2 regions of the Gottfriedia sp. ABJ_BB2_2 genome follow, and region 1 is predicted to be linked to the other one. Evidence: a T-box and tRNA genes for the amino acid it is inferred to sense, from the RefSeq annotation. Region 1 holds a T-box; the other holds one or more tRNA genes.

Region 1 (7,653 bases):
TTAGCTGTAAAGCGTGGAGAAGGTAAAAATTATAAAGCACAGATTAAATTATCTGGAAAAAATGTAGATGAAGATGGTCATATTATTGCTCCGATTAAAAAGAATACTAAAGTTGGAGAAATAATTGTTAAGTCTTCAAATAAAGACGATTTGGGCTTTATTACTACAAGCAATGAAAAAACATTTGATTTAGTAGTAGATAAAGACGTAGAAAAAGCAAATTGGTTCGTATTAACATTTAGAGCAATCGGTTCTTTCTTTGGGAATTTATGGGGAAGTATCGTTGATGGCATAAGTGGATTATTTAAATAATTATAAAATACAGTAACTTCAATTGTTAAGTTGAACATTTTTCAGTAAAATGGGAATTAGGTAACTTTTCAATGGGAGAAAATCGCAAATAATTTTGTTACCTAGAATGTTTTAATAATGGAGGGGCAAGACAATGAATTTAACAGGAACAGATCGTGTAAAACGTGGCATGGCAGAAATGCAAAAAGGCGGCGTTATTATGGACGTAGTAAATGCTGAACAAGCTAAAATAGCAGAGGCAGCTGGTGCAGTTGCAGTAATGGCTTTAGAAAAAGTACCATCTGATATTCGTGCAGCTGGTGGAGTTGCTCGTATGGCTGATACAAGTATTACTGAAGAAATTTTAAACGCAGTTAGTATTCCTGTAATGGCTAAAGCGCGTATTGGACATATCGTAGAAGCTCGCGTTTTAGAAGCAATGGGAGTAGACTACATTGATGAGAGTGAAGTATTATCACCTGCTGATGATATCTTCCACATTAATAAATCTGATTACACAGTTCCATTCGTTTGTGGTTGCCGTAACCTAGGTGAAGCACTTCGTCGTATTGGTGAAGGTGCATCTATGCTTCGTACTAAAGGTGAGCCTGGAACAGGAAACATCGTAGAAGCAGTTCGTCACTTACGCCAAATTAATGGAGAAATCCGTAAAGTAGTTGGTTTATCACTTGATGAATTAATGGTTGAAGCTAAAAACCTTGGCGCTCCATATGAATTATTACTTCAAATTAAAGAGCTTGGTCGTTTACCAGTAGTAAACTTCGCGGCTGGTGGTGTAGCAACACCTGCTGATGCAGCTTTAATGATGGAATTAGGTGCTGATGGGGTATTCGTAGGATCTGGTATCTTCAAATCAGAAAACCCTGAGAAATTTGCTAGTGCGATTGTACAAGCTACTACTCACTACCAAGATTACGAGTTAATTGCAAACCTTTCTAAAAACTTAGGTCCAGCTATGAAAGGTATCGATATGAGACAACTTGCAGCTGCTGATCGTATGCAAGACCGTAGCATTTAAGTTGGTGACACGATGAAAATTGGTGTATTAGCTTTACAGGGAGCAGTTCAAGAACATATTAATGCAATTAATGCATCAGGTGCTGAAGCGGTAATTGTGAAGCGTGTAGAGCATTTAGAAGGATTAGATGGGATTGTATTACCTGGTGGAGAAAGTACTGCGATGCGTAAGCTACTTGACCATATTGGTTTACTACAGCCATTAAAAGATAAAATTGAAAATGGTTTACCTGCATTTGGTACATGTGCTGGCATGATTTTGCTTTCAAAGGAAATTGCAAATGATGATACAGTACACCTTGGCGTAATGGATATGGTTTCAGAGCGCAATGCATTTGGTAGACAAGTCGATAGTTTTGAAGTGAATATTCCTATAAAAGGAGTATGCGAAGACTTCCCGGCGGTATTCATTAGAGCACCATTTATTCGTTCAGTTTCTGGTGATGCAGAAGTTATAGCCGAGCATGATGGTAATATTGTTGCTGTTAAACAAAACCATATGTTAGCTGCATCGTTCCATCCAGAATTAACAGAAGACTATCGCTTAATGAATTACTTTGTAAACATGGTTAAAGAAAAAAATGCTAATTTAAGTATGTAGCTATTGAAAAATGTAAAAGCTTATAGTAAATTATAATAAAATTTAATTGTCTAAAGCGATGAAAGAAAATAGTAACAAGTTCTTAATTTCCAGAGAGTCGGTGGTTGGTGAAAACCGATAATGAAGTCTTGTGAATCCATTCTTGAGCGAGTTGTGGAATACTGATTCTAGTTAGTAAATAACTCCGGTTATATAGTCCGTTAAACTATACTAAGGTGGAAGGATTATTTGTAATTCTTCAATTAGGGTGGCAACGCGGGTAGCTCTCGTCCCTTTATAGGGATGAGGGCTTTTTTGTATTCTTTTTTAACATCCTTTAGACAGCAAAGAAAAATAGGAGGAATGAAAATGTTAGACGTTAAGTTATTACGTAGCAATTTTGAAGATGTAAAAGCAAAATTACAGTTACGTGGTGGAGATGTAAGCTATATTGAAAAATTTGAAGACTTGGATTTAAAGCGTAGAGAATTACTTGTTGAAGCTGAAGGATTAAAAAGTCGCCGTAATGAAGTTAGCCAAGAAATAAGTGTTTTAAAGCGTGAGAAAAAAGACGCTGAGGCTTTAATTGTTGAAATGCGCGAAGTTGGCGATAAAATTAAAGACCTAGATGAAGAAATTAGAGGATTAGAAGAGCAACTTGATGCTATTCTATTTACAATCCCAAACCTAGTAAGTGATTCAGTTCCTGAAGGTTTAACGGAAGATGACAATGTTGAAATTCGTAGAATCGGTGAAGTTCGTACATTTGAATTTGAACCGAAACCACACTGGGATTTAGGCGTAGATTTAGACATTCTTGATTTTGAACGCGGTGCGAAAGTTACAGGTAGCCGTTTTACATTCTATAAAGGTTTAGGGGCAAAACTTGAGCGTGCTTTAATTAGTTTTATGTTAGATCTTCATACAGAGGAGCATGGTTATACAGAGATGTTACCTCCAAATCTTGTAAATCGTTCAAGTATGATTGGTACTGGGCAGCTTCCAAAATTTGAAGAAGATGCATTCCGTATCGAAAAAGAAGATTTCTTCTTAGTACCGACAGCGGAAGTTCCAGTTACAAACTATCATCGTGATGAGATTTTAGATGGTTCACAGTTACCGATTGCATATACAGCTTATAGTGCATGCTTCCGTTCAGAAGCAGGATCTGCTGGACGCGATACAAGAGGTTTAATTCGTCAGCACCAGTTTAATAAAGTTGAACTTGTTCGTTTTGTTAAACCAGAAGATTCTTATATAGAGTTAGAAAAATTAACAGCTCATGCTGAAAAAGTTCTACAATTATTAGAATTACCATACCGTGTTATTACATTATGTGCTGGTGATATTGGTTTCACTTCTGCAAAAACGTATGATATTGAAGTCTGGTTACCAAGCTATGATGCTTACAAAGAAATTTCTTCTTGTAGTAATTTTGAAGCTTTCCAAGCAAGACGTGCGAATATTCGCTTCCGTCGTGAGCCGAAAGGAAAGCCAGAATTTGTTCATACATTAAATGGATCTGGCCTAGCGATTGGTCGTACAGTATCTGCAATCTTGGAAAACTACCAACAAGCAGATGGTTCAGTAGTCATTCCTGAAGTGCTTCGTCCTTATATGGGTGGAAAAGAAGTCATTAAATAAAAATAAGCAGGTTGTCACGAGAGAGAGTTTCTCAGAGACAACCTGCTTTTTATTTAGAATGTTTTCGCATTCATTTTAAATTGAGGAGTATTCCACATTTCCAACCATTTTTTAATTGCAGAAATTAGTATGATAATACCAAGGACTAGCATGATGATTGAAAGAATTGCATTTAGTGTGCTGTATCCTGCAGCATCAGGATTTAGATAAACGTTTTTAACCATCCAGTATCCCGCATAGTTTACTGTTACAAATAGATACGCGAGTGGGACAAGACATGTTAACATGTACCAACGTTTATCAGCAATTTTTAGTATAACCGTCGCACCAATGATCAGACCGATCGAAGCCATTAACTGGTTAGATACACCGAATAGTGCCCAAATTGATCCAATGTCTCCGGAAAATAAGAGATATCCCCACATAAAACAAGCAAGTGCACTTGCAAATATTGAACCAGGGATCCAATCCGTTTTCTTCAACGGTTTATAGTACTCTCCAAAGAAATCTTGAATTAAGTATCTTGCTACACGAGTACCAGCATCGATTGCCGTTAAAATAAATACTGCCTCAAACATGATTACAAATTGGAAGAAGTAAGATGCTAAATGGCTAAACCATGGAATTGATGTAAAAATGTAGGACATTCCTACTGCTAGTGTAACAGCGCCACCAGTACGACCTTCTAAGTCTAGTCCAATTTCTCGTGCAAGCTCGGGAAGATGTACAACTTCCATACCCAGGGTTTTAAATACTTCTGGAGTTGAGTTAATTGCAAAGTAATCTGCTGGTTGTAGAGCGGTAGCAGCGATAAGTGCCATAATCCCTACTAAACACTCAACAAGCATTGCTCCAAATCCTACAACTTTAATATCGCTCCATCGATCAAGCATTTTTGGAGTTGTACCAGATCCTACGAAAGCGTGGAAACCAGAAATCGCTCCACATGCAATTGTAATTGAAATGAATGGCCATACTGGTCCTGCAAGAATTGGACCGCCACCACCAGTAAATTTCGTAAATGCTGGGAATTCAATAACTGGATTTATAATAAATACGCCGATAATTAATGCAATAAATACACCAATTTTCATGAAACTACTCAAATAATCTCGAGGTGCAAGCAATAACCATACTGGTAATGCTGCTGCAAAAAATGCATAGATCGGTAGAATAATAGCTAATGTTTTTGTATCAAATGTTAAAAATTCCCCAAGAGCAGTCTCCTGGATAGTTGGCCCCATAAATACACCAACCATTAATAAAACAAACCCAATAGTGGAGGCTAGTTTTAAGTTGCCTGTTTTCTTATAAAATAATCCAACACCCATAGCAATTGGAATTGTAATACCAACAGCAAAAGTACCCCAAGGATTGTTTTCTAGCGCATGAAGCACAACCATTGAAAGACCTGCCATTGTAATCGTAATAATAAATAGCATAGCTAGCCCTGTACAAAAACCAGCTACGGGACCTAATTCTTCTTTTGCTACTTCTGATAATGATTTACCTTTTTTACGCATAGAGGCAAATAATACAACTGCGTCATGTACTGCTCCACCAATAACTGCACCTATTAAGAGCCAAAGTAGACCAGGTAGGTAACCAAATTGTGCAGCTAAAATAGGACCTACTAATGGACCAGCTGCAGCAATCGCAGCAAAGTGATGACCGAAGGAAACCCATTTGTTTGTTGGTACATAATCCTTTCCATCGTTTAATTCATGAGCGGGTGTTGCTTTAGAATCATCTAGCTTTAATACCTTTACCGTTATGAAAGTTCCATATAAACGATAGGCTATCATTAATATACACATAGAAGCAATAACAATTGTAACCGCATTCATTTTTATCAAGACCTCCCCTGTTTTTATATCTTTTATATTACGCTATGAAAATGCCAACATCTTCTTTTCAATATGAATTGCATAAATAACAGGGTGAATCGCAAAATAGGGTAGTGAAATACAATTTAAAAATCAAAAAGCAGTTTTAATTCCTTAGTATAAGTACGACTTACAGGGACTTTCTCTTGATCACGCATGATTAGATTATAAGTTGAATGAAACCAGGGTTGAATTTCAATAATCTTATCGATATTAACGATGTAGCTACGATGTACACGTATAAATGAAGTGTCTTGAAGTTTACGTTCAATACTTATCAATGGCTCATTAACTTGATATGAATATTTTTCAGTCACAACGACTGTCTTACCATCAAGTGTATAAACGTATAGAATTTCCTCAAATGTAACTAATAGTATTCGTTCATCTACATTAATTGCCAGTTTATCTTGTTTTAATTGGCGTTTTTGTTTCTTATTTAGCGATTCTTTAAAATGGGGAGATGCGAGCCTAATAATCTTTTCTACGGTTTTTAAAATTCTATCTTCGTCATACGGTTTTAAAATGTAATCAATTGCCTGTAATTCAAAGGCATTCAAGGCATACTCATCAAAAGCTGTTGCAAATACAATGGCGGGCTTGTAATCTAAATCCTGTAATTTTTGAGCCAAATCCAATCCACTTTCATCAGCTAACTGAATATCTAAAAAGACGACATCAATTGTATTCGAGTGAACTTCCTCCAGCGCTCTTTCAATAGTATCGACTGAAGCTATGATATCTACTTCCTTACTTCTCTTTAATAGATAAGCTAATTCGTCACGCGCTAACGGCTCATCATCAATTATTAGTGCCTTTAACAAATATTATCCCTCCAAGTTCTCCTCGGCTAAAGGTAGCGTTATATATACTTTTGTACCTAATCCAAGATCTGATTCTATTTGAAAGTTCTCTTTTTGACCATAAATTTCTTCAATACGTTTCTTAATATTCCATAAGGCAGTACCAGTTCCTTCTTTTGACTGAACAGTTTCATTACCAATAGTTTTAAGTAATTCGGTTGGAATACCTTTACCATTGTCCTCAGTAAGAAGGATCATTTTTCTTTTATTTTTGTATGCACTGACAACTACATTTAGTTTTTTCTCTTTTGAAAATGCATGTCGGATTGAATTTTCTACAAGAGGTTGTAGTGTAAATGGAGGTATCATGACATTGCGTAAGCTTGGTTCAATGTCAAAATCTACAGTAAATTTATTTGGGAAACGGGTTTGCTCTAACGTCAAATATGCTTCAACATGCTCAAGTTCTTTTTCAAGTGGTACTAGTGTTTGTCTTGCTCCTTGCAAATTGTTACGGAAAAAAGTACTCAGATGTATAAGTAATTTTCTAGCTTTATCTGAATCTGTTCGAATCAGACTAGAAATAGTATTAATCGAATTAAATAAAAAATGTGGATGTACTTGTGCTTGTAAAGCTTTTATTTCTGCATCTTTTAATAGTCTTCTTTGTAACTCTACTTCAGCTAGTTCTAACTGGGTTGAAAAAAGTTTACTTAATCCGTCAGCTAATTCCTGTTCAACTTTATCGAGTTTACTTGAATCTCGATAATATAATTTCAATGATCCTACAGTTCTATTTGAAGCTTTTAATGGAAGTACAATTGCCGCTTGTAATGGGCAATTTTCATGAGAGCACTGAATTTCTTCTCTACTATTCGCAATAAAAATGTCACCATGCTCAAGGGCTTTTTTCGTTAATCTAGTGGATAGGCTCTGTAATGGTTTGTGATGATTAGAACCTGCACCGATATGCGCGAGTACTTGTTCATGATCAGTAATTGAAATAGCATCTGCTTTTGTCAGTCTGAAAATAATTCTTGAAACCTCGGCACTTGAGTGAGTCGTTAATCCCTGTCTAAAATAGGGGAGTGTTTGCTGGGCAATGAATAAAGCTCTGTTTGTTTGAAGAGCTCTAGTTTTTTCTTCTTCCTGAAGTATGTTTTGAATAATTAATATGAAGATGAATGTTCCAAATCCGTTAATGGCAATCATAGGAAAAGCAATTAATTCCACTAAGTGCAAGGCCGCATCGAAAGGCTTTGCGACAATTAAAATAATCCCCATTTGAATGCACTCCATTAAAATTCCAATGATCACAGCCCTTAATAGAGAGTTGTTTTTTTGAATCCCATATTTTTTACCTAGGAATCCTGTTACAACTCCAGCCAATATTGTAGAAAACGCACATGCG
Region 2 (7,653 bases), on a different contig from region 1:
TAACCGTATTTATCTAAAATACGTTTCTCTAAAGAACCAGCATTTACACCGATTCGAATTGGAATACCTTTTGCTTTAGCAGCGTTAACAACTGCTTCAACTTTTTCTCTTCGACCAATATTACCTGGATTAATTCTTATTTTATCTATTCCGCCTTCAATTGCTTTTAAAGCTAATTTGTAATCGAAGTGGATATCAGCTACAAGTGGTATATTAATTTGTTTTTTAATATCAGCAATTGCGTTTGCAGCTCGTTCATCTGGTACCGCAACTCGAACAATTTGACAACCTGCTTCTTCTAAACGTTTAATTTCAGCAACTGTTGCTTCAACATCATGTGTTTTTGTAGTACACATACTTTGTATCGAAATCTCATTTGCACCACCAACAACTACATTACCAACTTTTACTGCACGTGTTTTACTTCTATGTGTAAGTTCATTCACGAGTAACTCGCTCCTTCAAAAATAACTAATTTCATTTTGTGTTTGTGTACAACTATACATTATCATATTTTCTTCATGATTTCTCTTTTTATAAACTAGCTAAAAAGAAATATACCACAAATTCTATTTATTAGAAGAGTAAATTGGAAATTTATATGATTTTCCACTTTGAATTTTTGTTGGTGATAGTCCTTTGTTTAATTCAATGAAATCTTTCGTAATTTGACTAATTGGTTGTGTGAAGTCTGGGTTAAGCTCTTCAACAATGCCTAAGACTGTATCGCCGTTTTTCACTTGAATTTCTTCAAATTTTGGAAGAGATTTAGTTGATTTAGACGTCTCATCTGATTTGGAGACAGTTGCAACTGTACTTATATGTTTTGTAGGAATTGTTCCTACTTGAAGGTCAAAGAACACGATATAAATAACTAATAGTATGCCAAAGAAATAAAAAATTTTCTTCATTTACATCACTCCTTTAGTAGACTATATGCTTGTCCACTCTTTATATTCCATAAAAGTATAGAAGTGACCTACTTAAATTTAGTAAAAAATAAGCTTTGTTAAAGAAATATGTTAATTCAATGAAAAAAAGATAGAAGAAGTGTGAGTACACACCTCTTTTATCTTTTTGAAGGTAATTGTTTAACAGTTAATGTATACATTACTGCAGAGATTATTATAAAAAAGATTGTCTGGAATGGGATGTTAATGTTAAATAATCCGACAATAAAATAAATGACTGTTGGCAGTGTTAAGCTATATGCAATCATTGCAAATCTATGTCTAAAAGTTAAGTGCTTATCAGAATGAAATAATGCAGTGATAAACGCTAGTATTGTTGCGACAATGAAAATAAAGAAACAAGAACCTAAATAAAATAAGAAAAATAATGCAAACATAAAAACCGGTAAAGCTTCCTTGACGTTATTTATAAATTTAGAAATATCTTCTTTATTAATCTCAGTTTTATCTAATGATGGGTAGGGATAATCTTGTTCTCCAGTATCAGTTTTAATGACAACTCGATTTTTTAAGACCGTAATCGAAAATTTATCCTTCGAAGTTGATGAAGGCAAGCTTGTTTCATTTGGATAAAAAGCATATCTAAAGTCACCAATTTTACGTTCAAACGGTTTATTATCATTGATCGTTAAGATTCCTTTATTTAATGAGATTGTTTGGATGTTTTCCTTTAATAAATCTGAGGCATTATTCACCTGGAGTTTTACAGAGTTCTCAAATGAAAAAAAACCTGGAAGAGTATAAAGAATCACTAATAGAAATAAATAGAATATTGTTTTGCCGATTTTTTGTAGTCTGAATTTAGAAATTGTTTTGGGAGAGTATAAGCTGTACCAAAATTGTTTGAAGAGATTCATAAACTCATCCTTTCTTATATAATGTTATATCTCTTTACAACGTTATTATGTATCTTTTTGGTAATTTTGTACAATGTTAGCATTGTATAAGAAAAACTTAATTAATTAGTTTTTTGTAAACTCGTTGTTGCTTAAATAAAAACTAGTTAGACCAACTAAAGGAAATGTGAAAGAACATAAAAATATAAAAAAATGTTAAAAAGCATTGACGTTCGTTTTGAAACATGTTAAATTAAATATTGTCTTAAGGAAATGTTAAATTATTCCGCAGTAGCTCAGTGGTAGAGCACTCGGCTGTTAACCGAGTGGTCGTAGGTTCGAACCCTACCTGCGGAGCCATTTATACTTATTCATTTTGGCGGTGTAGCTCAGCTGGCTAGAGCGTACGGTTCATACCCGTGAGGTCGTGGGTTCGACTCCCTCCGCCGCTACCAAATCATATTATGGAGTAATACCCAAGTCCGGCTGAAGGGATCGGTCTTGAAAACCGACAGGGGTGTAACAGCCCGCGGGGGTTCGAATCCCTCTTACTCCTTACCGATTTAAGAAAAAACTCTAACGGATATTTCGTTAGAGTTTTTTCTTTTTTTATTGAGGTTATAGTAAGAACGTGGAATCAAAAGTCCAATTGAAAGAATATATAAAACAGAGTGTTTGATGGTTTGTTGTAGGGAAAAACTATAAGAACCATTTAGACCTTTTAGCACGATATGAACGATGATTTATATCCTGTTTTTTCTTTTTTTGTAGAAAATCCAAGGATATTATTGTATTATTTTTTGTGATTAAAAAATGAGGTAGGAGATTAGTATGTATCCAACGGAAAGTCAGGACCTATACTTAGAACGTTTAGAAGATAAGTTGCATAGCTCAATAACGGCAGTGCTATACGATACGACAGGGCAACGGAATGAACACACAATAAAACGTCGATTTCCAAAACCAATGTCTAACGAGGACGTACAATCAATTATTAGCGCAATTAACAAATTTACTGCTATGAATAAACCATTATTATGGAGAAGGTATCATAAAGAAGCGTTCGATCCGAGAAATTTTGAATGTTATATTATGCAATATCAAATTTTAGCAAAATACTATGATTTACCACTTGAAAGTGAATTAGTACGTACTTTTACGGATTGGAATCAGAAAAAGCCTCACGGATAAACTAGATTGAGGCTTGTTTTGTGATTTTGGATTGAACGTTATGTATGGTAGAGGAGACCTATTGTTTCAGGTGCCATAACAATTTATGTTACATCATTATTTGTGAAGGATTAGCTTATTTTATAAAAAACTTTCTGCATAAAGACATTATTTTTAACATTCTTTCCCATTTATGAGCATAACTATTGAAATCTTTCAGTTTATTTGATAACTTTAAATTGAATTTTACTATATTCTTGGGAGGAATTACGAATGTCAAAATTTGAATTACCACAATTACCTTATGCTTACGATGCTTTAGAACCACATATTGACAAAGAAACAATGAACATTCACCACACTCGTCACCACAATACATACATTACAAACTTAAACGCAGCTTTAGAGGGTAAAGAAGTTTCTGCAACTACAATTGAAGAATTAATTTCAAACTTAGATGCACTTCCTGAAGGTATCCAAACTGCTGTTCGTAACAATGGTGGTGGACATGCAAACCACAGCTTATTCTGGACTTTATTAACTCCAGAAGGCACTGGCGCTCCAGTTGGAGAAGTTGCTGAAGCAATCAACGCTAAATTCGGTAGCTTCGATGAGTTCAAAGCTGCATTCACTCAAGCTGCTTTAACTCGTTTTGGTTCTGGTTGGGCATGGTTAGTAGTAAACAATGGTGAATTAGAAGTAACAAGCACACCAAACCAAGATTCTCCATTAATGGAAGGTAAAACGCCTATCCTTGGATTAGATGTTTGGGAGCATGCTTACTACTTAAACTTCCAAAACAAACGCCCTGATTATGTAGGTGCTTTCTGGAACGTTGTTAACTGGACTAAAGTAGAAGAATTATACAAAGCTGCTAAGTAATTAGCATGTAAGCACTACTAAGAATCTCTTAGTAGTGTTTTTTTTATTGCCAAAAAAATGGATAATATTTAGCTTACTCGAAAAAACTAGACCTAGGACAAAGGAGAGTATTTATGAGTAAGTTGAAATTTTTAATAGGCGATGTGAAGGTAAACAAAGACTTAATTTTATTATTAAGTGTTGGTGGTTTATTTTCATTAGCAACAGCATTATCTAATACGTTTGTAAATGTTTATTTATGGAAGCAATCTAATGATTATTTACCGATTGCTTCTTATCAATTTTCAATTGCCTTTTTTCAGGCACTCACTTTTATCATAGCAGGAAGGTTAGCCAAACATATCGATCGGGTCGTTATTTTAAGGATTGGAATTTCATTTTTAGCGATATTCTATATTGCTGTTTTACTGTTTAAAACAGATACCTTGCTTTCGACAATACTAATCGGGGCAATCCTAGGGATTGGAAATGGATGTTATTACCTTTCCTTTAATTTACTGACATTTGAAGTGACAGAACCTGAAACAAGACAATTTTTTAATGGTTTTATGGGTTTGCTTACTTCATTCTCTGGAATACTTGGCCCTTTTATCGCGGGGGCAATTATTTCATCGATGATTGGCAACAAAGGATATACATATGTCTTTGTGGCAGCAGTTATATTATTTATTTGTGCAGTCATTTTAAGCTGCTTCTTGATTAGAAGAGAGTTAGATACCGAATTTAATTTAAAAAGGGTTATTTTAGAACGTAAATTAAATGGTAATTGGAGAAGAGTTACACATGCTAATTTTTTTCAAGGGATTAGAGAAGGGATCTTTTTATTTGTCATATCTATTTATATTTACTTAGCTACAGGCAGTGAGTTTGCTGTGGGGAAGTATGGGCTCATTACTTCATTAATTAGTTTTATTACATATTATATTGTGACTCGAATCATCAAGGAAGAGTATCGTTTAAAGGCGATTTTTATTGGAGGCTTTCTCCTATTTGCTGCAGTTTTTACAATTGTATTTAAAGTGACATTTACTTTACTGATAATATACGGGGTTATTATTTCTTTGGCATATCCAATCATTTTAGTACCTTACTTATCTTTAACATATGATATAATAGGAAAATCGTATAAAGCGAGGGAATATAGAGTTGAATATATTGTGATTCGTGAAGTGTATTTAAACAGTGGAAGAATGTTCTCAATAGCTGTATTTATTGTTTTTACAGCATTTTTTCCTGCAAAACAAGTTATCCCTATCCTCATTTGTATTTTTGGAGTCGGGCATTTCTTGGTTTATTTTGTGATGAGGAAATTAGAACTGGATCCTTCTTAATGAAACTACATAAAGATCGCATTTAGAAAAAGTTCCCTTATATGTTAAACCAAAAGTAAGAGTATAAAAGAGGAGAAGAAATGAATAAACCAAAGAAAAATAAAATTAAATTACCAACTCGGCTGAATACACTATTTTTTCTTGTGTTTTTATTATTCTCTTTATTAATTCTAAGACTAGGCGTTGTTCAAATTGTAAAAGGTGAAGACTACCAACTAGAATTAGAACGAACAGAGAATATGACAGTTGATAAATCAGTACCAAGGGGAAAGATATTAGACCGTAATGGAAAAGTAGTTGTAGATAACACGCCACTTCGTTCTATAACGTATACAAGAAAAAAAGGTACAAGTTCTGCTGAGTTATTAGAAATGGCAACAAAATTAACAAGCTATATAAAAATGCCAACAGATAAAATAATGGAACGAGATCGACAAGATTATTGGCTACTAACACATCCTGAAGAAGCAAAAGAACTTGTTTCAAAAAAGGAAGATAAAAAATTAAAAGCTAAATACGAAGAAGACCCTGCTTCTTACAACAAAGAGTATTATGCAATGCAGCTTGAAGCAATTACAGAAGACGATATAAAATCTTTAAGTAAACAAGATCTACAAATTCTTGCTATTTATAAACAAATGAGTGTTGGATATGCACTTACGCCTCAAACGATTAAAAGTGAGGGTGTAACTGAACCTGAATATGCTATGGTAAGTGAACATTTAGATGAACTTCCTGGTGTTGATGTAACAACTGATTGGGAAAGAGATTACGTGTATGAAGATACTTTCCGAACGATTTTAGGAAATATTACATCTGAAAAAGAAGGTCTGCCAGCTGAGAATGTAGATTATTACTTGGCGCGTGGATATGACCGTAATGACCGTGTAGGTAAAAGTTATATCGAGCAACAATATGAAGATGTGCTTAGAGGAACAAAAGGTAAAGCACAAAATGTTGTTGATACACAAGGGAATGTTATTGATACAAAAGTAATCACTGAAGGCGAACCAGGTAGTGATCTTGTTTTATCACTAGATATTGAATTGCAAAAAAAGGTAGATGAAATTGTACAAAGAGAACTGTTAAAAGCAAAACAAACTTCTAATGGTAAATATATGGACCGCGCGTTTGTTACAATGATGAATCCAAAAACTGGTGAAATCTTGGCAATGTCAGGAAAGCAACTCGTAAAAGATAAGAAAACAGGAAAAATGGAAGTTCAAGATTTTGCAACTGGAAACTTGACGACTTCATACGAGATGGGATCTACTGTTAAAGGGGCAACAGTTTTAACTGGCTTCCAGCAAAAAGCAATTAGTCCTGGAACACAATTATACGATGCTCCTATTAAAATCAAAGATACACCACAAAAAGGATCATATAAAAACATGGGATGGGTTAGTGATTTAGAAGCTTTAAAAAAATCATCTAACGTTTATATGTTCCGAACTGCGATTGCAATTGGTAAAGGACATTATGTTGAAAATCAACCACTTAATGTTGATTCAAAAGCATTTGAAACTTTCCGAAATAGTTTTAGTCAGTTTGGTTTAGGTGTGAAAACAGGAGTTGACTTGCCAAATGAAGCAATCGGGTTTAAAGGAACAGATACTCGTAATCCTGGTTTCTTACTTGACTTAGCAATTGGACAATATGACACATATACACCACTCCAATTAGCTCAATACACTTCTACAATTGCTAATGGAGGTTACCGTGTACAACCACATGTAGCAAAAGAATTAAGACAGCCTTCAATTGGAGAGGAAAAAGGTGTTGTTAGACAAGAAATCAAACCTAATATTTTAAATAGAATCGACATGAAAGACTCATACGTTGATCGTGTTAAAGAAGGATTTTATAAGGTATATAATGAAGTAGGCGGTACAGCTAATATTTACTTCCAGGGTGTAGATTACAAACCAGCTGGTAAAACGGGAACTGCTCAGTCAGTGTATGATGGGCCAGATCGTAAAAAATATAATGGGCCACAAAAAACATATAACCTAACGCTAATTGGCTATGCACCTTATGACAATCCTGAAATCGCATTTGCCGTTGTTGTCCCATGGATGCAAAGTGACCAAGCTCCAGTTAATAAATACATCGGTCGTGGCATATTAGATGAATATTTCAAAATGAAAGCAAATAAAAATTCAAGTAATAATGATGAAGATGACCAAGAGTCAACTAAGGATGAATAAGATAAAAATAAGCAAAGAGAAGGGGATTTCCCTTCTCTTTTTTTGGTTGGATTCTGCCAGTCGCCTCCACTTTTCATGATGTCTAGTTCCGGCTCCTAGCTCCTCGAGTCATAAGCCCAAGCCCACTGGAAGTTAAAAAGCAACTTCCAATGTTCTTTGGCTTATGCTTGTCGGAGCTGCCCAGTCGCCTCCACTTTTCGTGATGTCTAGTTCCGGCTCCTAGCTCCTCGAGTCATAAGCCCAAGCCCATTGGAAG

Evidence for each region. A T-box is a leader RNA that pairs with one kind of tRNA and senses whether it is charged. The one in region 1 lies ahead of serS (serine--tRNA ligase), so its partner is inferred to be a tRNA-Ser.
Region 2: it has a tRNA-Ser gene. The T-box ahead of serS (serine--tRNA ligase) is inferred to sense a tRNA for this amino acid. The anticodon was not compared.

The regions. Positions count from the first base shown of each region.
Region 1 covers NZ_JBVFKR010000019.1:3,787-11,439, forward strand. Annotated here, with positions in the region: gene ACX6U0_RS21000 (serine hydrolase) at 1-312, shown strand, start outside; gene pdxS (pyridoxal 5'-phosphate synthase lyase subunit PdxS) at 446-1,330, shown strand; gene pdxT (pyridoxal 5'-phosphate synthase glutaminase subunit PdxT) at 1,343-1,930, shown strand; T-box leader at 1,980-2,207, shown strand; gene serS (serine--tRNA ligase) at 2,279-3,553, shown strand; gene cstA (carbon starvation protein CstA) at 3,607-5,400, opposite strand; gene ACX6U0_RS21025 (LytR/AlgR family response regulator transcription factor) at 5,526-6,263, opposite strand; gene ACX6U0_RS21030 (LytS/YhcK type 5TM receptor domain-containing protein) at 6,267-7,653, opposite strand, start outside.
Region 2 covers NZ_JBVFKR010000003.1:337,230-344,882, forward strand. Annotated here, with positions in the region: gene ispG (flavodoxin-dependent (E)-4-hydroxy-3-methylbut-2-enyl-diphosphate synthase) at 1-446, opposite strand, end outside; gene ACX6U0_RS10325 (hypothetical protein) at 570-911, opposite strand; gene ACX6U0_RS10330 (DUF1189 domain-containing protein) at 1,070-1,828, opposite strand; tRNA gene ACX6U0_RS10335 (tRNA-Asn) at 2,093-2,167, shown strand; tRNA gene ACX6U0_RS10340 (tRNA-Met) at 2,186-2,262, shown strand; tRNA gene ACX6U0_RS10345 (tRNA-Ser) at 2,274-2,363, shown strand; gene ACX6U0_RS10350 (hypothetical protein) at 2,639-2,998, shown strand; gene ACX6U0_RS10355 (superoxide dismutase) at 3,251-3,859, shown strand; gene ACX6U0_RS10360 (MFS transporter) at 3,973-5,190, shown strand; gene ACX6U0_RS10365 (peptidoglycan D,D-transpeptidase FtsI family protein) at 5,271-7,397, shown strand.